Regions from separate parts of the Hoskinsella mucinilytica genome, predicted to be linked through region 3. Evidence: predicted binding sites of a transcription regulator. Region 3 holds the regulator's gene; each other region holds the start of a gene.
The links. The regulator Rex, encoded in region 3, represses fermentation and respiration genes when NADH is low (regulators of the CRP and FNR family bind a similar motif). The targets are predictions, from matches to a motif close to GTGAANNNNTTCAC.
Positions count from the first base shown of each region.

Region 1: UGRO018_RS12990 (NAD(P)H-hydrate dehydratase) is a predicted target of Rex. The motif match lies at 824-837, and genes of this name have one in related genera.
Region 2: gap (type I glyceraldehyde-3-phosphate dehydrogenase) is a predicted target of Rex. The motif match lies at 2,779-2,792, and genes of this name have one in related genera.
Region 4: UGRO018_RS11485 (acetyl-CoA C-acetyltransferase) is a predicted target of Rex. The motif match lies at 1,934-1,947, and genes of this name have one in related genera.

Region 1 is NZ_JBEQZJ010000035.1:33,119-41,146, reverse strand. It holds gene coaBC (bifunctional phosphopantothenoylcysteine decarboxylase/phosphopantothenate--cysteine ligase CoaBC) at 1-732, opposite strand, end outside; gene UGRO018_RS12990 (NAD(P)H-hydrate dehydratase) at 938-2,473, shown strand; gene UGRO018_RS12985 (AAA family ATPase) at 2,601-4,475, shown strand; gene hflX (GTPase HflX) at 4,502-5,740, opposite strand; gene asrC (sulfite reductase subunit C) at 5,866-6,870, opposite strand; gene UGRO018_RS12970 (anaerobic sulfite reductase subunit AsrB) at 6,964-7,683, opposite strand; gene asrA (anaerobic sulfite reductase subunit AsrA) at 7,676-8,028, opposite strand, start outside.
Region 2 is NZ_JBEQZJ010000026.1:43,143-51,170, reverse strand. It holds gene UGRO018_RS10805 (bifunctional diguanylate cyclase/phosphodiesterase) at 1-565, shown strand, start outside; gene UGRO018_RS10800 (ATP-dependent Clp protease proteolytic subunit) at 552-1,127, opposite strand; gene UGRO018_RS10795 (esterase/lipase family protein) at 1,245-2,591, shown strand; gene gap (type I glyceraldehyde-3-phosphate dehydrogenase) at 2,852-3,865, shown strand; gene UGRO018_RS10785 (hypothetical protein) at 4,035-4,214, shown strand; T-box leader at 4,257-4,449, shown strand; gene cysS (cysteine--tRNA ligase) at 4,491-5,825, shown strand; gene UGRO018_RS10775 (Mini-ribonuclease 3) at 5,825-6,214, shown strand; gene rlmB (23S rRNA (guanosine(2251)-2'-O)-methyltransferase RlmB) at 6,211-6,933, shown strand; gene UGRO018_RS10765 (sigma-70 family RNA polymerase sigma factor) at 6,955-7,542, shown strand; gene rpmG (50S ribosomal protein L33) at 7,609-7,758, shown strand; gene secE (preprotein translocase subunit SecE) at 7,771-7,947, shown strand; gene nusG (transcription termination/antitermination protein NusG) at 7,958-8,028, shown strand, end outside.
Region 3 is NZ_JBEQZJ010000012.1:1,474-9,501, reverse strand. It holds gene UGRO018_RS05560 (N-acetylmuramoyl-L-alanine amidase) at 1-889, opposite strand, end outside; gene UGRO018_RS05555 (LicD family protein) at 904-1,713, opposite strand; gene asnS (asparagine--tRNA ligase) at 1,868-3,253, opposite strand; gene UGRO018_RS05545 (redox-sensing transcriptional repressor Rex) at 3,580-4,209, opposite strand; gene tsaD (tRNA (adenosine(37)-N6)-threonylcarbamoyltransferase complex transferase subunit TsaD) at 4,353-5,387, opposite strand; gene rimI (ribosomal protein S18-alanine N-acetyltransferase) at 5,384-5,833, opposite strand; gene tsaB (tRNA (adenosine(37)-N6)-threonylcarbamoyltransferase complex dimerization subunit type 1 TsaB) at 5,835-6,440, opposite strand; gene tsaE (tRNA (adenosine(37)-N6)-threonylcarbamoyltransferase complex ATPase subunit type 1 TsaE) at 6,437-6,883, opposite strand; gene UGRO018_RS05520 (peptidoglycan bridge formation glycyltransferase FemA/FemB family protein) at 6,884-8,028, opposite strand, start outside.
Region 4 is NZ_JBEQZJ010000029.1:16,125-24,152, forward strand. It holds gene UGRO018_RS11480 (acetyl-CoA C-acetyltransferase) at 1-417, opposite strand, end outside; gene UGRO018_RS11485 (acetyl-CoA C-acetyltransferase) at 608-1,816, opposite strand; gene UGRO018_RS11490 (acyl-CoA dehydrogenase) at 2,113-3,252, shown strand; gene UGRO018_RS11495 (electron transfer flavoprotein subunit beta) at 3,273-4,064, shown strand; gene UGRO018_RS11500 (electron transfer flavoprotein subunit alpha/FixB family protein) at 4,077-5,099, shown strand; gene UGRO018_RS11505 (3-hydroxyacyl-CoA dehydrogenase family protein) at 5,173-6,012, shown strand; gene UGRO018_RS11510 (short-chain-enoyl-CoA hydratase) at 6,116-6,895, shown strand; gene UGRO018_RS11515 (acyl CoA:acetate/3-ketoacid CoA transferase) at 6,987-8,028, shown strand, end outside.

The DNA.
Region 1 (8,028 bases), on a different contig from region 3:
ATGAACATCTGATGGAGCAGTGATAGAAACAGGACCACTGATCAAAGTAACCTCTGCACCCATGTTTCTTGCGGCTCTTGCGATTTCATATCCCATTTTCCCGGAAGAATGGTTGGTGATATAGCGAACCGGATCCAAAGCCTCTTGTGTTGGTCCGGCAGTAATCAAAATCTTTTTCCCTTTGAATAGATCCTCTTCTTGAAGGATGTTTTCAATTCTTTCTTCGATATAAGAAATATCCGCAAGCTTTCCTTTACCGGAATCGCCACAGGCTAGGTATCCTACTTCAGGAGAAATGATATCATATCCCAAATGGATACATTCTTTTATATTTCTTTGTGTAACAGGATTTTCAAACATTTGTGTATTCATTGCAGGAGCGATCACTTTTCTACAATTTGCTGCTAGAAAGGTGGTTGTAAGCATATCATCCGCAATTCCATGAACAATTTTTGCGATTACATTTGCACTTGCGGGAACAATTACAAAGATATCTGCTCGTTTCGCTATGGATATATGCTTTACGCTACGGTCCGCAACTTTTTCAAAAGTGGAAACCATGACATTGTGTTTTGTGAGTGATTCAAAGGTCAAAGGAGAAATGAATTCTGTGGCGTTCTTTGTCATAATGACTTCCACATCATATCCTTTTTTGATCAGATTGCTACAAAGCTGTGCGCTTTTGAAAGCAGCAATACCGCCAGTGACCCCTAATACAACAGTTTTTTTCATATTTACCTCCCAAGGAATCCTACTCCCAGTTAAGTCGTCTATTATTATAACGCATGTGGTTCTTGACCACAATAGTTTAGATATGAAAAATGAGAAAAATTTCACAAGTAAGATTACCTAGCTTCTTCTTCACCATTTTCCCTTGTATTTGAAACTATGGCGTATATAATAAAAGTAGAGATTATCATAGAAAGGAAAGGTTACTATGAAAATTATCAATACAAGTGATATGCGTAAAATGGACGAAACAGCCATGAAGGAATATCATATACCGGGTGTTGTGTTAATGGAGCATGCGGCAATGGCTGTAAAAAAGCATGTAGAAGAAAGCATAGAGAAAGATCAATCGATTTTTATTCTTTGTGGACCGGGTAATAACGGAGGGGATGGTTTTGCCTTAGCTCGTTTATTAAAACAAGACGGATATCATCATATCCGGATACTTTGTAATGTACCATTTGAGAAAATGAGTCATGATGAAAAGATTTTTGCGGCAATTGCTGGTAGTTATCAAATACCGATTTATCAAAGTGAAGATTTAGATGAAATCAATCCTATGATAAAAGAAGCTGATATTGTGATAGATGCTTTATTCGGTACTGGATTATCAAGAAAGATCGAAGGTTTCTATGATAAATTAATTGCTTCTTTGAATGTTATGAAAAAATATGTGATCAGTATTGATATTGCAAGCGGTATTCATGGGGATAGCGGTGATATCATGGGTTGTGCCATACAAGCTTCTAAAACAGTAAGCTTTGAATGCTATAAGCCGGGCAATGTTTTATATCCAGGCAGTGCTTATTGTGGAGATGTCGTTGTTGAAAGCATTGGCATGCCACAAGAAATCTTAGACCACACATCGGGTTGCGTCGTACTTGATGATGAACTCATAGCTTCTTATTTGCCTAAGCGTCACTCTCATAGCAATAAATCAAGTTATGGCAAGGCATTGATCATAGGTGGTAGTGCACAAATGCATGGGGCAGTTACCATGTGTGCCAAAGCTGCTTTAACTAGTGGTATTGGTACCTTGACCATTGCTGTACCTTCTTGTATTCATGGTATTTTAGCAAGTAAGATGGAAGAATGTATGTTACTTCCACTACCGGATCAGGATGGTGTGTTTTCTATTCAAGCCGCAGAAGCTTTAAGTGAGAAATTAAATCAATATGACTTTGTGACCATAGGCAATGGTATGGGAAGAAATGAAGGGACACAAAAGTTGGTTCAATTGATATTATCCAGTTCTCTTCCTTGTATTTTAGATGGAGATGCAATTTATGCAGTCGGAAAGCATCCTGAATGGTTGAATCGAGCAGCACCACTTATCCTTACACCACATCCAAAAGAGATGAGTTACCTTTGTGGAAAATCAGTAGCGGAAATCATAAAAAATGCAAGTACGATCATCAAAGAATTCTTAAAACGATATCCTAATATCACATTGATATATAAGGATGAACATACCATAATTGAGAGAGGACAAAAGCGTTTTATGAATTTAGCCGGTAACAATGCTCTCGCAAAAGGGGGAAGTGGAGATGTGTTATGTGGTATGTTAACGGGATTGTATGGGCAAAGCAAAGATCCTTTGCAAAGTGCTTGTTGTGCAGTGTATGTACATGCTCGATGCGCAGATGAATTGATCAAAGAAAAGGATTATAATAGTATACTGGCTAGTGATATCATTTCGATATCTTCTAGAATTTATCAAGAATTAAGAAATCGTGGTAAGTAGATCAGCGTTGATAGGGTAGCTAAGGCTATCCTTTTTTTCTTTAAAATATACATTTTAATAGGATGGACAAAAATGAGCTATATGATAGAATTACTTTGGATAGTTGATTATGAAAGGAGGAATGGATATGGAAGATGTGAATTTGCGGAAATTAGAGGAACATTTCATTCAGCATACTTATGAAGGTCAGCATTATGGTATCAAAGCAATCGATGTGGAAGAATCGATGAAGCAATTATATAAATTGTTAAAGCAATATCAGATTACACGATATGATATTCAAATTCATGTAAGGCATGATAGAAAGCACATAAAGATTGCCTTTGATGTTGATTCATTTGATAAGGTAGAAGAACCAAGTAAAGCGTATCATATACCTAAAAAAATACCAATAGGCATCGATCGTTATACAGAATTAACATCCGGTTATTATTATGTAGATAAAACAGAAATGATCAAAAGCTTTCTTGATTCGGGAGATCTGGTTACTTTGATTACCAGACCTAGAAGATTTGGGAAAACGTTGAACTTATCTATGATGGCAGAATTTTTTGATATAACAAAGGATAATAGCACCTTATTTGAAGGTACCTTTATATCTTATACGGATTATATGAAATATCGAAATAGCTATCCTGTGATTTTTATATCCTTTAAAGATTGTAAGGGAGAAAAGCGTCATATGTGTCAGAAGATTTATTGGACATTGTGGAATGTGTTTGAACAATTTACCAAACAACTCAATCAATTGGATGATGAATCCAAAATGGAGTTCATAGAGCTTCGTAACATCATCAAACAAAAGAGAAGAGAAACAATTGATTTAGATATTGGAAGTGAGGCACTCTTATTGCTTTGTAAGATGTACTACCACATTTATCAAAAACCTGTGATCTTATTGATTGATGAATATGATACGCCTTTTATGTCAGCTTATACTGGTGGATATTATGATAAGGTAAAAGATTTTTTAAGTGATATGCTTTCCTGTACATTAAAAGGAAATCCTTATTTATATCGAGCAGTGTTAACGGGTTGTCAAAGGATTGCCAAGGAAAATATTTTTTCCGGTTTAAATAATTTGGAAGTATGCAGTCTTCAAGATGAACAATATGCGAATTGTTTTGGCTTTACAGAAGCGGAGACAAGAAAGCTTCTTCAGTATTATGGTAAGGATCTAAATGAAGAAGTAAAGGCAATGTATGATGGTTATCATATCGGTAGTTATGAGCTATATAATCCTTGGTCGATCTTGAATTATGCGAAAAAGGGAAGGCTTGCTTCTTATTGGGTGAATACAGGAAGTCATCAAATGTTGAAACAATGGTTGGAAGATGCACCCCAAAGCTTTTTTGATCAAATGCGAACATTACTAGAGGATCGATCTATTGATATCGTTTGTAATTTAGTGGAATGTTACTATCAGAATAAGAAAACCTCACAAATATGGGCACAATTGATCCATGCAGGATATCTTACCATTGATGAGGTAAAAGGAAATCATTATTATAAGATACGTATTGTCAATAAGGAAGTAAAAGAAGAGCTAGTTAGTATCTTACATGATTGTTTTGGTGTAGATGATAGCATCATGAGAGAAGTATCCAATGCATTACTTGAAGGAAATAAGGAACTATTTCAAGAGAAATATGAAACAGTACTAAGAGATATGATGAGCTATCATGATTTGAAAGATGAAAATAGCTATCGTATCTTAATGTTATGTGTGTGCAGCTTTATGAGCAAAGAGTATGAATTACTAAGTAATAAGGAAACAGGGTATGGAAGAGCTGATATTTATTTGAAATCTAAAAAAGGACAAAAGGATATTGTCATAGAATTAAAACATCGCAAACAGATCAAAGGGAATCAAGATTTGAAGAAGTTGGCTTTTAGAGCCATACAACAAATAGAAGAACATCATTATGCGAAAGGAAAGCGTGCAATAGCTATCGGAATTGCACATAGTGGAAAAAGATGTGAAATCGTTTGGAAGGAATAAATAAAAGAGAATGATGTTACATTCTCTTAAGTTAAAATATAAGATTCATATTTTTTTAAAAGCTCTTGAGTCAGTTTGATTTTGATATGCATTCCATCTTCTTGATCATCACGCTGTAATATTCTTCCTTTTCTCAACAATTCGTTTAGATGGATCGATGCATGATATGGTAAAAGTAATTCTACTTCTAATTCATTAGGATATAGATGAGCATGAATCAGGTCAAAGAGCTCTTCGAAACCGATCCCTTCTTTTGCACTCATATAGATTTCATGTTCTTGATGTGAGGGATAGGTAAAAGATGTAAGATCACACTTATTATAAACAGTGATCATCGGAATATGAGATGCGTCAATTTCTTTTAATGTCTTTTGTGTGATTTGCATTTGTTTATAAAATTGGGGAGAGCTGGCATCTACGATTTGTAGAAGTAAAGAAGCGTATTTTACTTCTTCTAAGGTAGAGTGAAACGCTTTGATCAAGGAATGCGGAAGTTCATTCACAAAACCAACCGTATCACTTAATAAAAATTCGTCTTGATTTGGTGTTTTTATTTGACGAATAGAGGTATCAAGGGTCGCAAATAACATATCCTTTTCCAATACTTTTTTATCATCTTTACTAGCGCATAAAGATAACATGGCATTCATCATCGTTGATTTTCCGGCATTGGTATAACCGACCAAAGATACCAAGGGAAGATCAGATTTCTGTCTGGCTTTTCGTTGTGTCATTCTTTCATTTTCTACTTTTTTTAATTCACGATTGACTTCCGATATCCTGGCTTTGATCCTTCTTCGATCAAGCTCTAATTGTTTTTCACCGGCACCTTTATTTTTGCCACTGCCACTTTGTCTACCAAGTTGTGTATTGGCGCCGATCAATCTGGGTAACAACTTGGATAGGGAAGCTTGTTCCACTTGTAGTCGTGCAACTCGTGTAGTAGCACGTTGTTCAAATATTGCAAGAATCAATTCTGTACGATCCATAACAGGTATCATGAATTGTTCCTCTAGGTTTCTTATTTGTAAGGGGGTTAAGTCATGATCAAAGATGACACATTCTATGGTATCGTGAGAAGAAAGAAATGCTTGTATTTCTTCACATTTCCCTTTTCCTATATAAGTACGAAAACTGATTTCTTTTAACGTTTGGGTAAAGCTTTCAATAAGTTCCATATCACAAGCTTTGATAAGTTCTAAAAATTCCTCTTGTTCTTCAGATATGCATTCTGTGTTTGCGAAAACGGCTGCGACTTGTTTCATAGATGACCTCCTATCTATGTTGTAGTATATACGAAAGTTGTATTCTTATTGATTTTCTTTATCATCATATCATATCTTAAAATAAAAAAACATGAAAAAAGGCCGCTAAATCAGCAGCCTGATTTCTATTTTACAGGTTTTACATGAATCCTTCCTCGATATTCGGTTTCCGCAAAATACAGATTTTCAGCAATCTTTGCTTCCGGATTCAAGGTAACTCCATCTAACATCATTTCTTTAAATTTCTCGTATCCGGCCATATCGATCAAGTGACCACCATGCAAATAACGAGGTTCCCCTTTTAATACTTCTTTGGAGAAGCTTTGCCAATTCCGAATGATGGCAAGTACGACCTCTTCGCTTAGAAAATCCGCAAAGGTCTTTCCCATACGAGGATATTGTTTTCCTGTACGACCACCGATCAAGATACGATAATAGGGTTTTGGACTTCGTTGCATTGCGCCTGTTGGACAAACTAAAGTACATTCTCCACAACCAACACAACAACAAGTATCTTTTTCTACTCTTCCATTGACAAGACTTAATACTCTGGTAGCATGATGTTCACATGCTTTGACACAACTACCGCAACCGATACATAAATCGGGATGATAGACAGGTTTTGTCAGACCGATGATGCCGAAATCATTGAAATGTCCTTTTGCACAATCATTTGGGCATCCTGCAACACTGACCTTGATATGGTAATGACTTGGAAATACCTCTTTTTCGATCTTTTTCGCCATATCTTGGGTATTGATATTCGCCTTAATACAATGTACACCACCAATACATGCCATGACATTACGAGCACCAATCGTCGGATAACCTGCATCTGTATTCATGACAACATCACAATCGTCAACTTCTACTTCCTCAAGATAAAGTTTCAATTCTTTATTTACTTCATCGATACGCTCATATTTGATGCCCGGAATCGCAAAGCATTGACGACTGGCGAAATGGAAGGTTCCATTGCCATACTCTTGAGCCAGATGTTGCACAAAGCTTAAATATTTTGCATCGATCAGACCACCGGGAACACGCATTTGTAACATGTATTCTCCTTTGACCTTGGATTGACGAAAACAATTGGTACGAAGTGCACCGATATTCATATCTTGTGACATAAGTTCTTCCTCCTAATCCATCAGTGTCTTTGCTTTGATATAAGGGAAGACCGGCCCTTCTAAACATACATAAGTTTCATTGATCTTACAATGTCATTTACCTAAAGCACAAGACATCTTACGTTCAAAGGATACGTAAATATGTTCTTCTTTGATGCCTTGCTTGATACATTCCTTTGCGGTTGTGTTCATCATGATCGGAGGTCCGACAATGATCACTGCATATGCATCGTCTTGCCATTCTTTGATCGGAATATCTTTCACAAAATTCATCGCAAAACCTTGTTTGAATCCTTCTTTTACACCTTGATCCAAGGTCCAAGTCGTGTGGAAATGAGGAGCTTGTTCAAATGCTTGTAAGTCCTTTGTGAACAAGATATGATGTTCATCACGAAATCCTGCAATCGCATAAACATCGATGCATTCTTCAGGATGTTGAAGATAATGATGAAGGGTACTACGAACAGGGGATACACCGGTACCTCCTGCAATGATAATGATATGTTTGTTGTGAAATTGATCTAAAGGAAATCCTTTTCCATAAGGTCCTCGAAGAAACAGGACGTCGCCTTTTGTTAAATCAAAAATTTCATTGGTAAGCTTTCCGACTCGACGGATGGTGAATGAGATACTGTGATCATCAAAGCTTGATACAGAAATCGGGGCTTCACCGATCTTAGGGATGGAAAGCTGAAAGAATTGTCCATGTTGAATGGATGGATGATCATAGGCAAGCACAAAGGTGGATTCCATATCGGTTTCCTTTATAACTTCCAAAATTTCGTGCTTTTCAGGTAACCATGGATTATTCATGTTGTTTTTCCTCCTTCAGCTTTTCTACTTCATCATATAATCGATTTACGATGTGAGAAAAAGATATATAATTCGGACAGATATCATCACATCGTCCACATCCAACACACATCTGATCTTCGGTATGGAATCGTTTTTTATAATCATAGATCTTATGCATCGTCTTAAAGCGCATGCGATCAGCGTAAGCATCTCTAAATGCATGTCCGCCATTGACGGTAGTAAAGTCATCATTCATACAACCTGTCCAGGTACGTCGACGTTCTCCGCTTTTTCCGTTTTCTGTATAAGGGGTATCAATGGTATTGAAACAAGAGCAGGTAATACATGCACTGTTACATGCAC
Region 2 (8,028 bases), on a different contig from region 3:
TTTGAGAACTGCAATCCAAAAAGGAAAAGAGTGGATACGCTTGGATCCTAAGTTTACCATCAGTGTTAACGTTTCTGCTTTACAGGTTTTAAATGGAGAATTTGCCAAGAGAGTTAAGAGAATTCTTGAGGAAGAAGCATTTCCCGCACAGAATCTTATTTTGGAACTAACGGAAAGTAATACCATATCTAATATGCGGCTGTTTGAAAAAGAATTCGATCAACTGAAACAGATGGGTATTCGCTTGGCGATGGATGACTTTGGTACAGGATATTCAAGCTTAGAAAACTTAAAGCACGGTGTTGCAAATGTTGTGAAAATCGATCGTGCCTTTGTAAAGGATATTCAAAAAAGTCAATTTGATACTGTGTTGATCAGCTTTATCATTGCGATTTGTCATTCTGTGGATATCGCAGTTTGTCTTGAGGGAATTGAAACGAAGAAAGAATGGCAGTTGGTAGAATCTATGGGACTTGACTGTTATCAAGGGTATCTATTTGGGAAACCAATGACAACTGATGATATCAGCGAGCGGCTGCGAAAAGAAAGGACTATGGTTGAATGATCAAATCGATCATGCCATAGTCCTTTGCTTCTTTTGCATCCATATAAGTATCACGATCACAATCGTGTTGGATCGTTTGGATTTCTTGATGTGTGTGCTCACTTAATATATTATACAGTTTTTGTTTGATCAACTGCATGTGTTTTGCGGCGATTTCCATATCGCTTGCCTGTCCTTGCATACCGCCTAACGGCTGATGAATCATGATCTCACTATTGGCAAGTGCACTTCGTTTACCCATAGTGCCTGCACATAATAGAACAGCGGCCATACTGGCACAAATTCCCATACAAATGGTTGCGACTTCACATGGGATCACATTCATGATATCATAGATGGCTAATCCGGCTGTTACACTACCGCCAGGTGAATTGATATACATTTGAATGGGGTCTTTACTCTGAGAAGATAAATATAATAGCTGTGCAGTGATACTGGATGCCATAGCATCATCGATCTCCCCTGTTAATATGATGATCCTTTCCTTTAATAAACAAGAATATAAATCATAAACACGCTCTGTATTTGCATTTCTTTCAATAATCGTTGGTACGATAACCATGGCTGTCCCTCCTGTATAAGAGTATGCACATAGTGGCATTTCTAATACATGAAATATAGAAAAGTTATTTGATAAAAATGCAATATATGATACTATAAGTAGAAAAAGAGGGATAAGATGAAGAAGATAAAACAAGGGATAAAGATATTTTTTTTGTTATTGGTATCACATGCCATTTTATGTATTCATAGCATTTATCAGCATTGGACATCTACAAAAACTATGACAGGTTGGGGCGTTCTATGCCTTTTTCTTGTGGTTATAGTCTTATGGATGATAGTGACATTGTTGAAAGGACTTAAACAAAAGAATAAAAGATTGCGAGTATTGATGCAAGGAAGACGATTGATTGGGGAAGCATTTTGGTTAGCAATGATACAATGTTTTCTATATATATTACTATTACATCGATATGAAGCTGATGTTTGGTATTATACCGATATGATTTGGATGTTGTTTTTTCAATACATACTGTTCTTGTTTGGCGCATTTGAGATTTTTCTTGTCAGTAAACGTCTTCGTATCGTGAAACGAGGATTACTTTGGTTTTTTCTGTTCCTACCTGTGATACATTTACCAATTATGATCTATTTGCGAAGAAAGGCATATGAGGAATATGACCACGAAATGATCATGATAGATGTAAGAAAGCAAAGGGCAGAATGTAATGTCTGCCAAACAAAGTATCCTTTGTTGCTATTACACGGAGTAGGCTTTCGAGATTTGAAATATGTGAATTATTGGGGAAGGATCCCTAAAGAGCTGGTACGAAACGGAGCAATCATATATTATGGAAACCAAGAGGCTTTTGCGACCGTGAAGGATAATGCAAAAGATATTAAAAAAAGAATATATGAAATTTGTGAGGAACAACATTGTGATAAAGTAAATATAATTGCACATTCAAAAGGTGGATTAGATGCTCGATATACCATCAGTAAAGAACATATGGGGAATCATGTTGCTTCTTTAACTACGATTTCCACACCTCATCATGGTTGTAAATTTGTAGATGTATTGATTCGGGTAGTACCTGATACATGGTATCATGCCTTAGCTAAGGTATTTGATCAAGCGTTTTTGAAAATGGGTGATACAAATCCTGATTTTTATACTGCAACACATCAATTTTCAACCGTTTGGGCAAAGCAATTCAATCAAGAAGTTCAAAATGATACCAATGTGTATTATCAAAGCTATATGAGCTTAATGCATCATGCATGTTCTCATCTTTTATTGACGATACCTTATTTGTTTATTCGCTTCGTTGATGGAAACAATGATGGTTTAGTAAGTGAAGAAAGTGCAAAATGGGGAAGGTTCAGGAAGACATTTACCAATACAAGGTTTAAGGGAATCAGTCATGGTAATATCATTGATTTAACAAGAGAGGATTACCCTGGCTTCAATGTGATTGAAACCTACGTAGAGATTGTAAAAGATTTAAAGGATATGGGGTATTAAATGGGTAAGATTACCCGGGAAATAATGTGTGAGATAACGCCTTTGATTGGGAACGCTTACAAACATAAGAGAAGAATGAGCTTATTTTATGGGCTTATAGAGCATAAAAATATGTTTTATGAACGTTCGCTCAAAGAATGGAAATAAGTGACAGATTTTTACAAAAAAATTGTAAAAAAAGGGTATCGTGAAATAATTCTCAATTGACAATTGTGTAGGAAGTACGTATAATAAAAGAGGTTAAAAGGAGGACTTTGAAGATGACAGTAAAAGTTGCTATTAATGGATTTGGACGTATTGGACGTCTTGCATTCAGACAAATGTTCGGAGCTGAGGGATACGAAGTAGTTGCAATCAACGATTTAACTTCTCCTAAAATGTTGGCTCACTTATTAAAATACGACTCTTCTCAGGGAAGATACGAAAAAGCTGACACAGTTGTAGCTGGTGAAAACTCAATCACAGTTGATGGAAAAGAAATCACTATCTATGCTGAAGCAGATGCTAAAAACTTGCCTTGGGGAGAATTAGGAGTAGACGTAGTATTAGAATGTACAGGATTTTATACATCTAAAGCTAAAGCTAGCGCTCACATCGAAGCTGGAGCTCGTAAAGTTGTTATTTCTGCACCTGCAGGAAATGATCTTCCTACAGTAGTATTCAACGTAAACCACAATATCTTGAAACCAGAAGATACAGTAATCTCTGCTGCTTCTTGTACAACAAACTGCTTAGCACCTATGGCTAACGCATTGAACAAATTAGCACCAATCCAGAGTGGTATCATGTCTACAATTCACGCATACACTGGTGACCAGATGACTCTTGATGGACCTCAGAGAAAAGGTGACTTACGTCGTTCTCGTGCTGCTGCAGTTAATATCGTACCTAACTCAACTGGTGCTGCAAAAGCAATCGGTTTGGTAATTCCTGAATTGAACGGTAAATTAATCGGTTCTGCTCAGCGTGTTCCAACTCCTACAGGATCAACAACTATCTTAGTTGCTGTAGTAAAAGGAAAAGTTACAGTTGACGAAATCAACGCTGCTATGAAAGCTGCTGCTGATGAATCATTCGGATACAACACTGACGAAATCGTTTCAAGCGATATCATCGGTATGCGTTACGGTTCTTTATTCGATGCTACTCAGACTATGGCTATCGAAATGGAAGACGGAAATACTCAGGTTCAGGTTGTTTCTTGGTATGACAACGAAAACTCTTACACTAGCCAGATGGTTAGAACAATCAAATATTTCTCTGAATTAGCTTAATTCAAGAAACGTAAGTGTTTAAGCTGGATATAATATCCAGCTTTTTTTTCAATTGATAGGATACACTCTGTTAGAAAATAATTTTAAAGAATGAAAAAAGCATAAGCATAGGGGTTTTCAAAAGGATAAAACTGGTGTAAACTAACAACAGAAACTAAGAGGTGAGACTATGGCATTAAAAACAAAGCTTAATACAAATGATGAAGGAAATAATGGGTTAGATGTTATGGATGATTTAGATGCAGTTTATGTGGATAATCTAAAAGCCAGTGGTTTAGATGAAAGTCTTCTTACACAATTTGCGTCCATCAGCAAGGAATTAGAAGAAAAGAAAGACGAAAAAAAATAGAAACGATTGAAAATGAAACGGTAATTTGATATAGTATTAAAATAGAAACTGAAGACAAAGGATAAGTAGGCTCATCAAGTACAGCGATTTCGGTGATGGTGAAAGCGAAAGCGAAGAGCTGAATGCACCTTTTAGGGATTTTTCGATAAGTAGAAAAATACGTAATACGGCGTTAACGTGTAGAGTGGAAAGCATTTTTCAAGTAAAGTGGAACCGCGCGTTAAGCGTCTTTACGTAATATGCTTTTTTTATTTGTAAATGTAAGGAGGAATAAATGTGAAACTATTTAACAGTATGGATCAGAAAATTGAAGAATTTAAACCGCTACGTGAAGGTGAGGTCAATATGTATGTTTGTGGACCTACCGTATATAACTATCCTCATATAGGAAATGCCAGACCCATTGTGGTTTTTGATACTTTAAAACGAACTTTTCAAGCACTTGGATATCAAGTGAAAATGGTATCAAACTATACAGATGTGGATGATAAGATCATTAAAGTTGCGATGGAATGTGGAATCAGTGAAAAAGAAGTGACAGAAAAATTTATTGATGCTTATAATAAAGACCGTTTGTCATTACATGCAATGATGCCTGATGCAGCGCCAAAAGTAACAGATACGATGGATGCCATCATTGATTTTATCAAATTGCTTGTGGATAAGGGAAATGCATATGAAATCGACGGAGATGTTTATTTCCGTGTCAATAGTGTGAAGGAGTATGGAAATCTTTCTCACCAACAGATTGATGATTTGATGGTCGGGGCAAGAATTGATGAAAATAGTAAGAAAGAAAATCCATTAGACTTTACTTTATGGAAACGTACAGAAACAGGAATCCAATGGGAAAGTCCTTGGTCAGTGGGAAGACCTGGATGGCATACGGAATGTGTCGTGATGATCAATCAAGAGTTTGATGGAAACTTGATCGACATCCATGGTGGTGGAATGGATCTGAAATTTCCACATCATGAAAATGAAATCGCACAAAGCAGAGCTGCGTATGAAACAGCGATTGCGAACTATTGGATCCATAATGGCATGGTGAATATTGACGGAGAAAAAATGAGTAAATCACTTGGCAATGTTATTTGGGCTAAGGATATGATTGAAAAGATCGGTGGAAATGTTTTACGTTGGTTGATGCTTGGAACACATTATCGCAGTCCTTTAAATATCAATGAAGAAGCAATCGATACAGCAACAAAAGAATTAAGTAAGGTAACAACATCCTTGAAACAGGCTTATTTAAAACTTGCTTTGGCAGATGTTACAATGACGGATACTTTTGATGCATCTTTGATGGAACCGTTTATGGATGCATTACAAGATGATTTGAATACACCAAATGCATTTGCGGCAGTGTTTGAAGCAGTAAAGGCATTGAATCAGACAATTCGACAACGTGAAGTGAATTTTGAAAAATTATCCATGCAAACACGTTCTATTGAGAAGATGATGGAAATACTGGGAATTGAAATACCACGCTTAACATTAAGTGAAGAAGATAAAGAGTTACACCATAAATGGAGAGCTGCTGTGAAGGAAAAAGACTTTGAAACTGCAGATCAATATCGTAATGAGTTGATAAACAGAGGCATTCTTTAATGGAAGTGATGGAATACAATGGGACATCTCTTGCTTATATTGGGGATGCTTTGATGTCTTTGTATGTTAGAGAAATGTTACTTTCTAAGGGATATCAAAAGCCGGATGTACTTCAAAAGAAAAGTGTGGCTTGGGTAAGTGCCAATGCACAAGCATGGTTCTTAACAACGTTGAAGGAGCAGAATTTTTTTACCGAAGATGAATGGAGTATCGTATTAAGAGGAAGAAATACGAATATTTCCAGTAAAGCAAAAAATGCTTCAGTACAGGCGTATCGGCTTTCTACAGGGTTGGAAGCAGTGTTTGGATACTTATATTTGACTCATCAAGAAGCACGTCTGAAAGAGCTTTGGGAAGCAATCAAAGAGATTGGAGAATATCATAAATGACGCAATATGTATATGGAAAAAATGTTGTAAGACAACTTTTGAAAGATCAAAAAAAAATTTATGAAATCATCATGGCCGATGGTATTAAGGATCCTGAGCTAACTAGCATGATCAAAGCAAACCAGATTCCACTTAAGGTTATGGGAAGAAAAAAAATGGATGCAATGTTAGAAGGCAATCATCAGGGAGTCGCTGCCAAAATAGATGATTATAAGACTTATGAATTAGATGAATTATTAACGAGTGTTCCTAAAGGAAAAATGCCATTATTTGTTTTGTTAGATGGCTTAGAGGATCCACATAATCTAGGTGCTATCTTAAGGACATGTGATTGTGTGGGAGTAGATGGTGTCATAATCGGAAAACATCGAAATGTAAAACTGACACCGACAGTAGCGAAGGTTAGCACAGGAGCCATTGATACGGTAAAAGTTAGTATGGTTACCAATTTAACTCAGGCAATTAAATATTTAAAAAAACAAGGTTTCTGGATCGTTGGGGCAGATTTAGAAAATTCTAGAGATTATCGAGAAGGGCAATATGACGTACCACTTGTACTGGTTATAGGATCTGAAGGATTCGGAATCAGCTCGTTGGTTAGTAAAAACTGCGATTATTGTGTGAGACTTCCTATGGAGGGTAGTGTTACTAGTTTGAATGCAAGTGTTGCATGCGGCATATTGTTATATCAAATTTATAATTCTAGACATCCACTATAAAGAAAGAGTGAGGGAAGATACATGCAGATAGAAAAATTGAATGATAATGAACTTATATATATGGCACGGCAAAGGAATGAACAAGCATTCCATTATCTAATGGAAAAATACCGTGGAGAAATTTATCAGTTGCTTCGTTCTCATTTGAGAAGAAGAAATCGTTATCAGGATATGGAAGATTTCTATCAGCTTGCATTGGTAAAACTTTATGAAGCTATCGAGGAATACAAAACGGAACAATCCTCTTTTCATCATTATTATTTCAATATTTTAAAGCATACGGCAATTGATATGCTTCGTGCGATGAATACGTACAACGCAAGAAAGGATTTGTATTGTCTTAGTTTGGATATGCAAATTGAGGATCATAAAGGAACCTATACCCTTTTGGATATTGTTGAGGATCATTGCCGAATAGAGGAAGATCATTGTCCGGGGCTATATCAAAATGTTGAAAAAGTCAAAGAAGGATTAAATGAGTTAGAACTTGAAATTTTCAGATTAAGAAGTTTAGGTGGTAGTTATCAGCACATAGCGGATGAGCTTGGTATTACTAAGAAAAAAGTGGATAATACATTGAGAAAGATACGGAGACGCAAGAATTCTTAGGAAAGTTTGATTGACTATCGAGTGATATTATGATAAAGTTAATAAGCACGAAAAAGAGGTGTTTTTATGACTGATAAAGTAATATTGACATGCACCGAATGTCTTTCTCGAAATTATACAACGACAAAAAATAAAAAAACACATACCGAAAGGATCGAATTAAAAAAATTCTGTCCAAAATGTGGAAAACACACGATTCACAAGGAAACAAAATAAGGAGTGATCTGAATGAAATGGTTTAGTATGAATGGTATCATGACAGAAGCAAAAAGAATCCGCTGGCCGAAAATGAAAGATTTGGCAAGAGACAGTATGACTGTTGTCGTATTCACAGTAATTTTAGCTCTATTCTTTTTCTTATGTCAGGTTTTATCTTCAGGTTTCCTTTCATTAATTGGAATGTAAGGAGGATTTTATGGCACAGGAAATAAGAAAAGAATGGTATGTTGTAAACACTTATGCAGGGCATGAAAACCGTGTAAAAGA
Region 3 (8,028 bases):
CAGTAGTGGATACATCTACATTAAACCGTAAGAAAAGATAATACTTGGCATGCTTTTGGTATCCTTTTGCTAGACGTCCTTCATCTCCATAAGTCGCTATGACTTCATCCTTATCGCTTTTGGTAATTTCTACACGTAATCCATAGGACTCTAGTTCTTTTTTCATTAACTCTGCTGCTTCATACATTTCATCGTTTTCTATTAATCCATTGGCCTCATTGCCTTTATCCGGTATGGATTGAATATCCACATTCATGCCATAAGGATCGATCAAGACATCAATTTGATCTGAATCCGGCTCTTTGCTACTGACATTCAAAAACATATAGTTATGATCCATCGTGATATCTTGATCCGCAAGAAGATCAGCATCCGCTATGATAGATACATCATGCACCATACCATCACGAGCTACAGTAGAAAATAGATGTTCCTTCGGCTTTTCTGAGAAAACCACACGTTTTTTCACAAGATTATCAATGATGCTTACTTCATAATATCCATCTTTTATATCCTGTAATACTATTTTCTGATCTGCTGTATCACCTAACGTCATGGTAACTTCACTATCATCACAAACATTATGTAAGACAACGGATTTTCCTGATAATGTATCCTTATTTAAAGGTGAATAGCTTTTTTCATACAAACCAAGGGATTCTCCATAATATACATAATCGCTTATTGTTACGATATCCGCACTTTTTTTATTTAAAACAGATGCAGTTTTCTCTGGTGTAAATCCGCATACAGTAAATGTTTCCTTCTCCTCTTTGGTTTTGAAAAAAATAGAAGAACCGGCATAAATGAGTAGTACACATAAGAAAATGATTGGAATTGCGATATTCCATTTGATGCGATAATTACGTTTTCTTGGAGCATATGCCATGTTCTTGTCCTCCTTTACAATTCAATATCTTTGATATGTTTCGGTGCTTGTGCTGATTTGGGAGGATAGCTCATATAATTGGCACCTACCTCCGCATTCAGCATAAAAGATGGGTCTTTAGGCACCGGTAACATGGTATCCTCAAATTTCATATATTGTGTTGGAAATATACTTTCATAAGGATAAACAACAGGATGGAAAAAGGAATTAAAGGTCCATGTAAGATCATAACCAACCATTGGTGTTGACGCATTGATGCTACCATATTTTTTGGCATTACGTACAAACCGCTTTTTCAAAGGAAGCGGATTGATATGTAAATTCTCAAATAATGCAATCAATACCATCAATAACCCATTTCTACATCTCCAATATACATCCTTATATTGTTTTTCACTTACATGATCTACAATGAAAACATCAATAAAAATACCATCAGAATCTTTGCATTTATTCTTTAATAAAAAATTCGCCTCTTGACAATAGGTTCCCTTTAAACGAATTTTCATTGGTGGGATCAATACATTATATTCCTTATGCGTTTCAAAGCTTTGTACGATATACTTATCACCAAGTTGATCCACGACCTTTAAAAAGCGCTCATAATCTTCTCGCATCATACCGATATCCGCATCATCATCCCATGGAATAAATCCTTCATGACGTACTGCACCCAATGCACTACCACCTGTTAACCAATAAGGAATATCATTGTTTTTACAAACTTCATCTATATCTTTCAGCATTTCTAACAATACCTTCTGAAGTTGTCGTACTGTTATGACACTGCCATCATGTTTCTCTTTTAGTATATATTCTTTCACATTAATCACCAGTATATATTATAGAAGAAAAAAAGAAGATACTCAATCTTTTTCAAGGAATATCACAAATTTGAAAGATTTTCATGAATTTTCCCAGGAAATAATTACAAAACTTGTGAAAAAGCCACCAATCATTCGATTAGCAGCTTCTATTTTAATACAATAAATTTCTTGGTGTACGTGGGAACGGTTCAACATCTCTGATATTTTGAATACCTGTTAGATACATCAGCATACGATCAAAGCCAAGTCCAAAGCCTGCATGTTTACAGCCTCCATATCTTCTAAGATCCATATACCATTGTAAAGAATCGTTTTCCATACCCATTTCTTTCATACGTGCTTCTAAAATATCATAACGCTCTTCCCTTTGACTTCCACCAACCAATTCTCCTACGCCTGGAACTAGTAAGTCACAAGCAGCTACGGTTTTACCATCTTCATTGACACGCATATAGAATGCTTTGATATCCTTTGGATAATCAATTAAGAATACAGGTCCATTGACTACTTTCTCACATAAGTAACGCTCATGTTCACTTTGTAGATCCATACCCCATTCAATCTTGTTATTTTCGAATTTCACATCGGCTTTTTTCAATTCCTCGATTGCCTGTGTATATGTCATACGTTTAAATTCACTATTCATCACTTTCGTAATACGATCGATACATTCTTTATCAATCATAGAATTAAAGAAATTCATTTCTTCAGGGGCATTGTCTAACACATACTGAATACAATATTTGATCATATCCTCAATCAGATTCATATCATCATCCAGATCAGCAAACGCTATCTCTGGTTCGATCATCCAAAATTCAGAAGCATGACGTGTTGTATTTGAGTTTTCTGCACGGAAGGTTGGCCCAAAGGTATATACATCACGGAACGCCATTGCGAAGGCTTCTACATGAAGCTGACCGGATACAGTCAAAGAAGCATGCTTTCCAAAGAAATCTTCTTCATAGTTAGTATCTTCTCTTGTTGTAACCGTGAATGTTTCACCGGCACCCTCTGCATCATTTCCAGTAATTACTGGAGTGTGTACATAGACAAAGCCTTGATCTTGGAAAAATTCATGGATTGCCATAGATAGCACGGAACGCAAACGGAATACCGCATAGAACGTATTTGCACGAGGACGAAGATGAGCGATTTCACGCAAATATTCAAAGCTATGACGTTTTTTCTGTAATGGATAGTCACGATCACAATCGCCCTCTAATACAACTTCCGTAACTTGTATTTCGAATGGCTGTTTTCCTTCCGGTGTCAATTTTAATTTACCGGTAACCGTGATTGCCGCTCCTGTTGGATACTTTTCTACTTCCGCAAAATTCTTTAATTCTTGCATATAAACGAGTTGTGCATTACGGAAATAAGTACCGTCGTTTAATTCGATAAAGCCTAGTTTTCCACTACATCGATTCGTTCTGATCCAACCCTGTAGTAGGACATATTCCATACTGTCAAGTTCTACATGTGAACCACTTAATACGATTTCATATAATTCACGAATTGTCATAAATTCAAACATCATAATTCCTCCTTTTGTAAAAAAAAGCGTTCCTATACAGGAACGCTTATCATCAGCGCAGTGCCATCCTGATTCCCTGTATTAAAACATACAGAGCATCTTAATTCATCCATAACGTCGGATATACGAAGCTGTCTACTGTTAGTTCTCCAGCTTTGCTTCACAGGTGTTCTCCATAAGGATTTTGTTCTGTCTTTCACCAATTACAGAATCGCTTTTCTCAAAACTCACTTATATCGTCCTGTTTCTACGCATTTTTTCAAGTTTTTCTAACTCTTGTATAGATGATATCACAATTACTTCCTTTATGACAAGCTTTTTTTTGATTAATGAGAGACACTCAGTTTATTTGTTTCAAATACCAGCTCTTGAATGGAAGAAACAACATCAACACTTTTTAATACGACACCTTTTGGTATCTGAATATGCTCATGTGTAAAATCTACCAAACCGATAATACCACAAGCAATCAATCGATCGACCGTTTGTTGAATATTTTCACTGATCGCCAAGATTGCGATACGACAACCATCAGGTACTCTTTGTTCTAGCTCACTGATGTCATAAACGGGGATACCGAAACGAACGCCTTGACGATCTGGATTGATATCGAATGCACATGTGATTTCACCTACGACATAATCCCATTTATTATATTTCATCAAGGCACGGCCCATATTACCTGCACCGACCAAAATGATTTTCTCATCAAAATCCATGCCTAATTCTTGATTGAATATTTCAATCAAGCGATTGACATCATAGCCATAACCTTGTTTTCCCAGATTTCCAAGAAAAGAAAAATCACGACGAATCGTCGTTGGTTCAATATTTACAACGCTTGCCAATTCCTTCGACATGATGCGCTCTACACCAGAGCTTTTTAATTTACGTAGTGCTTTAAGATAAACAGGATAACGCTGCAATGTTGCCTTTGGTACGTTCTTTTCACTCATGTTGATCACCTATGAGTTAGTATACCACGATTTTTCTTATTTGTGAATAAATTAATAAGTTTAACATGCAAAAACATATCCGTTTGATACAAGATCATATCCGATAGTAGCATGAAACAAGGTATTGATTCGGTCAAAGGATTTTATAAATGTGAAACCTTTTCATCATTTTCTAATTCTATTCCAGGATCTGCTGTCAAATCAAAATCACCACGCACGCCATGTTGGTAAGCAATGGTACCTGCCACAGCAATCATTGCCGCATTATCCGTACAACAAGATAGTGGTGGAATAATAAATTCAACATCAGAGAATTCTTTGGTTAGATCCTCACTTACTTTTTGACGCAAACAAGAATTTGCGGCAACACCACCGGCCAATACCATTTGTAATGGTTGATATTGTTTTAATGCAATTCTAGCTCTTAATAAAAGTGCTTCAAACGCTGTTTCTTGATAAGAAGCTGCAAGATCTGCTGGAACAAATGGTTCATTTTTTCGCTTACTACGATCGATAAATTGTAATACGCTACTTTTCAAACCACTAAAAGAAAAATCTAATTCATTTTCTGTTTTGGGTTTTGCAAGCGTATAAACGGCTTTGCCTTCCTTTGCCAATTTATCCACATAAACGCCTCCAGGATATGGAAGACCAAGTACACGACCTACCTTATCGCCAGCCTCACCGATTGCATCATCCTGTGTCGTTCCCAAAATTTCAAAGCTCCATTCATCCTTCATATAGACCAATTCAGTATGTCCACCGGATACCACTAACGCCAATAAAGGAAACTTCAGATCAGCAATCAATGCATTTGCATATATATGACCTGCGATATGATGCACTGGAACCAATGGTTTCTGGTATGCCCATGCCAAAGTTTTCGCAGCTTGTACACCTACATGAAGACATCCTACTAAACCAGGCCCTTGGGTTACTGCGATAGCATCCATATCCTCTACTTGCATTTCTGCCTTTTTTAAGGCCTCTTCGATTACCATCGAAATATTTTCCACATGGATACGGCTTGCGACTTCCGGGATGACTCCACCAAAATCCTTATGGACATCGATTTGTGTCGCAACGATGTTTGCCAATACTTCTTTTCCATTTTTTACGATGGCAACTGCAGTCTCATCACAGCTAGACTCAATTGCCAATATATAGGTATCTTTCATTCACAATTTCCTCCTAAGGCCTTAACCAGAACGTAAGCATCTTCGCCATTATCCTGATAATACCTTTTTCGTGTGTTTACATTGATAAAATCATAAGCGGCATATAGTTTTTGAGCACTTTGATTAGATACACGTACTTCCAGAGATATCGTTTCACATCCCTTTTCTTGTGCATCTTGAATCATTTGATCCATCATCAAACGTGCATAACGTTTCCCTCGATAAGGAGGTAACACTGCAATTTTCGCAAGTTGACAAACATCAAAAGTGATCCAAAAGTCAATATATCCAAGTATGATTCCATCCTGTTCTAACACATATAATAATGCATAATCATTTTCCTCAAGTTCATATAAATATTGCTTTTCATTCCAAGGCATAGGAAAGCATTCTGCATCTATAGATAAGATCTGATTAAGATCTTCCTTTTTCATAGCACGAAGCATGTTACTTCACCTTGTAGGCATCCTGTTCCTTTAAATAACGGGGTGTCAATGTATGAATATTTTCAACCTTTCTAGCAATCGGATATAAGGTTTCAAAGTTTTTCACCAGATCCGTATGCGCTGTTTCAAGATCAATTAAGGCTCCATCACCAATCACCACTGATTTTGGATGTTCTTGTAGATACGCTTTGATTTCATCTAACGTCATAATGCATTCATCCTTTAAAAACTTGCCTTTATCCAAAATACCAACATAAGCTCTGGAACTTCTGGCATCTAACATCACAAATGCATTCTCTTGTATTCCTGCGTATAATTGTAAGGTAGATAAACAATATAATGGGATATGCTTTCTCGTACATAATACCTTAGCAACTGCCATTGCAATTCTAACCCCGGTATAACTACCAGGTCCATCACTAATGACCACTTCATCCAAATCATCAGCTGTCCATCCAATTTGATCCATACATTTGATCAATTCCGGAAACAAGGTCTCACTTTGTTGTTTCCAACAAGAAAAAGCTTCACCTGCTTTCACTTTTCCATCTTCTAATAAAACGATAACAAGATGCTTGTGTGCACTATCCATACATAAGGTCTTCATACTAATTCCCTCACTATCTTTTCGTATTTTTCGCCAATTGCCTTGAAACAAAAGGTTCTCTCATCTTCACCACTGCGTAAAATTTCAATTTCCAAACGCTCTTTCGGCAATTGATTTTCTATAAAATGAGGCCATTCTACTACGCAAACACCATCTGCATCAAATACCTCTTCAAATCCTAAATCTTGGGTAATACCTTCCAAACGGTATGCATCAATATGATAAAACGGCATATCGCCATGATATGTTTTTAATATCGTAAAGGTTGGCGAATTGATGACTTTTTTTATACCGATTGCCTTACCAATCGATTTTGTTAACGTTGTTTTTCCTGCACCGAGGTCTCCTGTCAAAGTCAACAATGCACCAGGAAACATCAGCTTTCCTATTTTTTCACCTAATGCTGCTGTTTCAGCTAATGAATGTACTACGATTTCCTTCATTTAATCGCCTCCCAAAGCTTTTTCACGCTTTTTCTTCATATAATTATACATAAAATGGAACATTGGATAAAGTAATTTGTTCACCGGAATATCAAATTCTCCGATAAATTCATTGATCAACGGATTAAAGTTATCTTTAAACTTTGTCAAACCGTCATCCAGGCTACCTTCTACACCACCCATATTACACGTTTTACAGCCATTTTCAAATGCCCATTTCATATTTTCTACATAGATTTTATATTGTGGCATAAACTTTTTGAATCTTTGATCCATACCGGCATATAACATTTCACATGTATGTCCATATCGTATGCTCAATACACCTGCGATATAGATTTTACCACGAACTTGTCCCATCTCTTCAAAGATATCCTTAAATTCCTTCACATCTTTGTTTAAAGAACGCTCCATATCCTGTAGTCTTCTCATTTTCTTGACCGCATTTTCCGGACAGTTTTCTATCTCTTTTTTTACTTCTTCATGTTTTTTTAAATATTCTTGATATAGCGCTTCTAGATCCACACCTGCTAAAAATATTTTGGTATCTGCCGGATAAGCTTCACAAAGTTTTTGAAAATAAGAAGCACCTCTTAGATGTACGCCTTTTCTTTCTTCTGTTAAAGAAACAAGACGAGAGAATTCATCCACAAAATTTTTACCACCCATTTCAATTTCAACATTGCGTTTTACTGCGTCTTTGATCAGGCGTCTAGTATGACGTGGTAGTTGTGCTTCAAAATCATCGCTTCGATATACATTAGATTGAAAACGTGGTTGTATGGTATCTCCGATATGCATAGAGAATCCTTGATGTCTTCCGTTTACGAATTGAAAATTGTCCATATATTCTTTTGTTTCAGGATATTGATCGGTATTATATTCTGTAGATTTATAATCATTGATATGAATACCTGGATCAACCTTTATAAAAATACAATGATCCTTTCGGCTATATTGTTTTAATCCATCAAAATAAGCCTTCATAATATCTTTGTTATGGAAATCCATCACTGGGCCTTTTGGCAAATAGTACATGGTGAAACCAAGTGGTAGTTGTTTGATCAACACAAGAGAGGAAGCAACCAATTGATGATGATCATCTCTTACTCCGGCTAATACGGATTTCCAATTGTCCTTAACCC
Region 4 (8,028 bases), on a different contig from region 3:
TTTGAAGTCTCCCATTTTATTTCCTGTACGAGTATTTGCAGGGATTAAATAAGGAGCACCGGACATAGATTCTACACCACCAGCAACAACGATGTCGTTGAATCCGGTCTGGATAGACATAACGCCTTCCATTACAGTTCTTAAACCAGAACCACAAACCATGTTCACGGAGTGAGCACATACAGATTCAGGAATACCAGCAGCTAAGCTGACCTGACGACCGATATTCTGCCCCAATCCAGCACTTAATACATTACCGCAAAGTAATTCATCAACGTTTTCTGGAGCTACATGAGCATCTTCCAACAACGCTTTTACAACTGTGGCACCTAAGTCAACTGCTTTTACAGTTGTCAAAGATCCAAGAAAACTACCGATTGCGCTACGTTTTGCGCTGACTACATACGTTTTTTTCATTTTCTCTACCTGTCTTTCTTTCTTTTTTTGATGGTCAGGGATCGCCTGACCCATACAGAAACATGATAAAGGAAAGTAGGCCTTTTGTCAACCACTTGTGAAAAAATTATTAAGTGCAAAAAGTTTAATATTTCCCATTTTTCACGAAAGAAAAGGGAATTGGAGCATTCCATTCCCTTGTTGTTTTCGGTTAAGGTCGTTTGATGATGACAGCCGCTCCTTGTCCTCCACCGATACATAGAGAAGCAAGACCGACCTTGAGATCACGTTTTTGCATTTCATGCAATAGGGTAACTAAAATACGATTGCCTGAAGCACCGACAGGATGACCCAAAGCAATGGCCCCACCATTGACATTTGTTTTTTCCAGGAAAGCTTGGCGATCCATACCAGTAGCTTCTTCTAATTCGTGAATGACACCAAGAGATTGAGCTGCAAAGGCTTCATTTAATTCTACCAATTGCATGTCTTCAATGCTCATGTTCGCATAACGAAGGGCATTTAAAATAGCAGGTGTTGGACCTAATCCCATCACACGTGGATCAACGCCACCTTGACCAAAGCCGATGACTTCAGCAAGTGGAGTTAAATTGTACTTTTCTATTGCATCTTCACTGGCGATGATTGTGAAACTTGCACCATCATTGATTCCGGATGCATTGGCTGCAGTAACAGTTCCATCAGGTGTAAAGGCAGGGCGAAGTTTTGCCATTTTCTCAGGTGTAGAAGTACGATTCGGATGTTCATCGGTATCAAAGATCGTAACACTTCCTTTTTTGCCAGGAACCTCTACAGGAACGATTTCGTCTTTGAAACGTCCACTATCGATGGCTGCGATTGCTTTTTGTTGAGATGCAAATGCGAATGCATCTTGTTCCTCTCTTGTAATGCCGTATTTTTTCGCAATATTATCGGCAGTGACTCCCATATGAATATCATACATACCATCGGTCAAACCATCATGTAGCATCGCATCAACCATAGTAAGATCTCCCATCTTTACACCGTTACGAACTTTGCTAGGAACAAGATAAGGAGCGTTGGTCATGGATTCTACACCACCAGCGACAAAGATATCACCAAATCCACATTGGATCCTCATGGTTGCTTCCATAACGGCTTTTAAACCAGAGCCACATAACATATTAATGCTTTGTGCACAAACTTCGACCGGGACACCTGCGGCAATACTGACTTGACGTCCGATGTTTTGACCAAGACCTGCGGCGATGACATTTCCTACGATGACTTCATCGATGGTTTCAGGAGCGATGCCTGCTTGTGAAATGGCTTCTTTTAATACGGTTGCACCTAAATTCACAAGGTTGACATTGGTCAAACCTCCCATAAAACTGCCGATGGCACTACGCTTAGCGGCAACGATATATGCTTTTTTCATAAAATATTCCTCACTTTCTTTTGTTTCAGTGTAAGGGGTAATCGAAGGAATGTCAACCCACTAAATAAAAAATTCACAAGCAAGAATTACTCGTGAAGAAACAAGAAAAATGAACTTGTGAAAAAATCCTCAAATAATTGTTAAAAAAATAACAAAGTTATTGACGTGAAGAAAAAATAGTTCTAAAATTAAAGGTAGGATTGCGCTTATCTGTCAAGGATAACGCCCGATATGCCAAAAATTGGCTGAAAAAGGAAATCCTATTGTTCAAGAAAATTAAGGAGAGGAGAACACTTATGGACTTCATGTTAACAGAACAACAACAAATGATGAAGAAGCTATTCGCTGAGTTTGCTGAAAAAGATGTAAAACCTCTTGCAGCAGAAGTCGACGAAGACGAACGTTTCCCACGTGAAAACGTTGAAAAGATGAGAGAATGCAAGATGCTTGGTATTCCATTCCCAAGAGAATACGGCGGAGCAGGTGCTGATTACCTGTGCTACATCCTTGCAGTAGAAGAATTGAGTAAGAAATGTGCAACAACTGGTGTAGTATTATCTGCTCATACATCTTTAGGAACATGGCCAATCTTCGCATATGGTACAGAAGAACAGAAAAACAGATATCTGCCTGATTTATGCAGTGGAAAAAAATTGGCAGCATTCGGTTTGACAGAACCTAATGCAGGTACTGATGCTGCTGGTCAGCAGACAACTGCAGTAAAAGATGGGGATGATTATATCTTAAATGGTACAAAAATCTTTATCACAAATGCTGGTGAAGCAGATGTATATGTCATCTTCGCTATGACAGACAAGACAAAGGGAACACATGGTATCTCTGCATTTATCGTAGATAAAGGTACACCTGGATTTACTGTTGGACAGCACGAAAAGAAATTAGGTATTCGTGGTAGTGCAACAAGTGAATTGATCTTCAATAATGTACGTCTTTCTAAAGATCAGTTATTAGGTCAGGAAGGTAAAGGCTTTAAGGTTGCCATGACTACACTAGATGGTGGACGTATTGGTATTGCTGCTCAAGCTCTTGGTATTGCACAGGGTGCAATCGATGAAGTTGTTCCTTATGTGAAATCACGTAAACAGTTCGGTCGTCCTATTGCAAAATTCCAGAATACACAGTTCCAACTTGCTGATATGCAGGTAAAAACTGATGCTGCAAGACTATTGGTTTACCAAGCTGCAATGGCAAAAGAAAAAGGTCAGCCTTATACTTATTTAGCTGCAGAAGCAAAATTATTCGCTGCAGAAGTTGCTATGGAAGTAACAACAAAAGCTATCCAATTGATGGGTGGATATGGTTATACTCGTGATTACCCAGTAGAAAGAATGTTCCGTGATGCTAAGATCACAGAAATCTATGAAGGTACTTCTGAAGTACAGCGTATGGTTGTTTCTGGCCAGATGTTGAAATAATAAAGGAAAGGAAGAAGAACATGAAAATTATCGCTCTTGTGAAACAGGTACCGGATTCAACAGAAATCCGTGTAGATAAAGTAACTGGTACATTGATTCGTGCCGGTGTTCCAAGTATCATCAATCCAGACGACTTGGCTGGTGTAGAAGAAGCTTTAAAAATCAAAGAAACAAAAGATGATGTAACTGTTACAGTTATTTCTATGGGACCTCCACAGGCTAGTGGAATGTTAAAAGAATTGCTAGCTCGTGGTGTTGATGAAGTTGTATTGATTACAGATCGTGCTTTTGCTGGTGCAGATACTTGTGCTACTTCAAGCACTTTAGCTGCTGCTATTGAAAAAGTAGGTTATGATTTGATCATCGCTGGACGTCAGGCAATCGATGGAGATACTGCTCAGGTAGGACCTCAGACTGCAGAACGTCTTGATATTCCACAGGTAACTTATGTCGATAAAATTATTGATATCAATGATAAGACGATCACAGTAAGAAAATCATTGGAAGAAAGTGAAGAAATCATCGAAGCAAAACTTCCATGTCTGTTAACTACATTAAGTGGTATGAACACTCCTCGTTACATGAACTGTAATGATATCGTTGACTCTTTCAATAAAGAAGTTAAGATCATGACTTTCAACGATTTGGGCATCGATGCAAGCAAAGTTGGTCTTGCAGGTTCTCCAACAAAAGTACATCACACATTTACAAAAGATGTTACTGCTGAAACAGAAACTTACGAACTGCCAGCTGCTGAAGCTGCAAAATTGATTGCTAAGACATTAAAAGAAAAGCAGATCATTACGAAATAGGAGGAGAATACAATGGCTAAATTTGAAGGATACAAAGATATTTACGTATTCGTTGAACAAAGAAACGGCGTGATCGCCAATGTTGGATACGAATTGATTTCTGAAGCTAGAAAATTGGTTGCATCCATTCCTCACATGGGATTCCAGGTTGTTGGTGTATTATTAGGACATAACATCAAGGATCAGGCTCAGGATGTTATTGCACATGGTGCTGATAAAGTAATCGTTGCTGATGACGCTATGTTGGAAGGATACTCTACTCAGTTTTATGCTGATACATTAACTCAGATCATCAATACATTTAAACCAGATAGCTTCTTAACTGGAGCTACTGTACTTGGACGTGATTTAGCACCACGTGTTGCTGCACGTTTGAATGCTGGTTTAACTGCCGATGCTACAAAAATCGAAATGGACCCTGAAAAGGAAGATGAAGCATTATTGCTAGTAACTCGTCCTACTTTCGGTGGTAACTTATTTGGTACTATCATTTGTCCGGACACTCGTCCACAGATGGCTACGATTCGTCCAAACGTATTCAGTATGGATCCAGTAGATGCTTCAAGAACTGGTGAAGTAATCGAATTTACACCTGAATTCGCTGACAAAGACGCTAAAGTTATCGTGAAAGAAACGATTGCTAAAGTCGTAGAAGGTATTGATATTACAAAATGTGATATTCTTGTTGGCGCAGGACGTGGTGCTGAAGATTGCTTAGACATGGTACAGGCTGTTGCTGAAGAATTAGGTGGAGCAATGTGTGCTAGTCGTGCAGTTGTTGATGATGGATTTGTAAACAAAGACATCCAGGTTGGTCAGACTGGTAAAACAGTTCGTCCAAGTTTGTATATTGCATGTGGTATCTCTGGTGCTTGTCAGCACGTAGCAGGTATGGAAAAATCAGATATGATCATTGCTATCAATCGTGACCCACAAGCTGAAATCTTCAGTATTTCAAACATGGGCTTTGTTGGTGATGTAAAAGAAATTCTTCCATTATTAAAAGAAGAAATCATCGCTGCGAAAAAAGCGTAGTAGTTATGTAAAAGGCAGCGCAGGTATTACGCTGTCCTTTTGTTACAATAAAATAGAAAAGGAGATCTGAAACATGAAAAAAGTTGGAGTAATCGGCGCAGGAACAATGGGCCAGGGTATCGCTAATGCATTCGCTACAAATGGTTATGATGTAACAGTTTGTGACATCAAACTAGAATGGGCACAGGGCGGTATCGACAAAATCGCTAAAAAATTAGACAAGCTAGTTTCAAGAGAAAAAATGACTGCAGAAGCTGCTGCAGAAATCAAAGGAAACTTAAAAGCAGGAGAATACAAGGATTTAGCAGACTGTGATTTGGTAGTAGAGGCTGTTCTAGAAATCATGGAAACGAAAAAAGAATTGTTCTCAACCTTAGATGAAATCTGTAAAGATAGCTGTATCTTCGGTACAAACACATCTTCTTTATCAGTAACTGAAATCGCAAAAGGTATCAAACACAATGTAATCGGTATGCATTTCTTCAACCCAGCAGATCGTATGAAGTTGGTTGAAGTTATCTCTGGTATCAACACACCAGCAGAAACAAAAGATGCTATCATCGAAATCAGCAAGTCTTTAGGAAAAACTCCTGTAGAAGTCGCAGAAGGTCCAGGATTTGTTGTTAACAGAATCTTAGTTCCAATGATCAATGAAGCTGCATTCATTCTTCAAGAAGGTATTGCTTCTGTAGAAGATATTGATACTGCTATGAAACTTGGCGCAAACCATCCTATGGGACCTCTTGCATTAGGTGACTTAATTGGTCTTGATATCGTTGTCGCAATCATGGATGTATTATTCAATGAAACTCATGATTCTAAATATCGTTGCTGTACATTGCTAAGAAAAATGGTTCGTGGCGGTAAATTAGGACAGAAAACTGGTATCGGATTCTACGATTACAACAAATAAGCTTTTATCAAACATGTATAAGTGAATCTATAATTTCACATGAATTCCATTGAAATTGTGGATTCACTTTTTTAAAAAATAACAATAGAAAGGACTATATAAAATGGAAACAATTTTATTAACTGTAGAAGGTCATGTCGCAACAATTACGATCAATAGACCAAAAGCATTGAATGCATTAAGTACTGCTGTTTTAACAGAATTAAACGAAGCTTTAAATGAAGTTGATGCAAATAAAGATGTCTATGCATTGGTCATCACAGGTGCTGGTGAAAAATCATTCGTAGCCGGTGCGGATATTGCTGAAATGAAAGATAAATCAGTAGAAGAAGCTGCTGTTTATGGTAAATTCGGAAATGAAGTATTCCGTAAAATTGAAACTTTCCGTTGTCCGGTCATCGCCGCTGTAAATGGTTTTGCACTTGGCGGTGGTTGTGAATTGGCTATGAGCTGTGATATTCGTATCGCTAGTGAAAATGCTGTATTCGGGCAGCCTGAAGTTGGTTTGGGAATCACTCCGGGATTTGGTGGAACACAGCGTCTTGCTAGAACTGTCGGAGTAGGAATTGCGAAAGAAATGATCTATACTGCACGTAATATCAAAGCTGATCGTGCATTGGCAATTGGTTTGGTAAACAATGTGGTAGCTGCAGAAGAATTGATGCCAACTGTTATGAAAATGGCAAATGGCATTGCTAAAAATGCTCCAATTGCAGTTGCATACTCTAAAAAAGCAATTAACAATGGTCTTCAGACAGATATCGATGGTGGTATTGCAATCGAGGTAGAAGAATTCTCTAACTGTTTTGCTACAGAAGATCAGACTTATGGTATGACTTGCTTCTTAGAAAAAACAAAAGAAAAAACATTCTCTAATAAATAAGTCGTTACTTACATCAAGGCTTATCATTTCCTTTTCTTCGGTGCATATGATACACTGAGTTTAGAAAATGATGAAAAGGAGGTAAAGGAATTTGAGTAAAGTAATTAGCCTAGAACAGGCAGTTTCTATGATTCCAGATGGCGCTGCAATCGGAATCGGTGGTTTTATCGGATGTGGACATCCACAAGAGTTTTCTGTAGGTATTGAGGAATCCTTTTTAAAGACTGGTCATCCAAATAATCTAACGATCATGTTCTCCGCTGGAATCGGTGATGGAACAGATAAACTTGGATTAAACAAGTTAGGACATGAAGGATTGTTGAAACGTATCATCGGTGGACATTGGGGATTGATTCCAAAGCTACAAAAAATGGTATTTGAAAATAAAGTGGAAGGATATAATCTTCCATTAGGTACCATTTCCTTAATGTTCCGTGATATCGCAGGTCATCGTCCTGGTACTTTTACAAAAATCGGTTTAAAGACTTTTGTAGATCCTCGTATTGAAGGGGCTAAAATGAATGAACGTTCAAAAGAGGACCTTGTAGAGGTAGTGGATCTTCATGGTGAAGAATGGCTACTTTATAAGTCTTTCCCATTAAACGTTGCTTTGATTCGTGCTACTTATTGTGATGAGGATGGAAATGCTACCATGGAAAAAGAAGCGGCTACTTTAGATTCTTTATCTATTGCACAGGCTGCGAAAAATTCCGGTGGTATCGTATTGTTACAGGTGGAGAAGGTTGTAAAAAACGGAACGCTTGATCCTCGTAAGGTTAAGATTCCTGGTATTTACGTGGATGGTATCGTCGTATCTCGTCCAGAGAACCACATGCAGACTTATGCGGAACAATATAATCCTGCTTTGAGTGGTGAAGTTAAGGTTCCGGTGGATTCTATTGCACCTATGGCATTGAATGAACGTAAGGTCATTTGTCGTCGTGCTGCTATGGATCTGGATCCAGCATCTATTATCAATCTTGGAATCGGTATGCCAGAAGGTATTGCCAATGTTGCCAATGAAGAAGGTTTACCTGGATTGAAGTTAACAGTAGAAGCTGGTGGTATCGGTGGAGTTCCGAATGCTGGAACTGCTTTTGGTACATGTACCAATCCTGATGCAATCATTGATC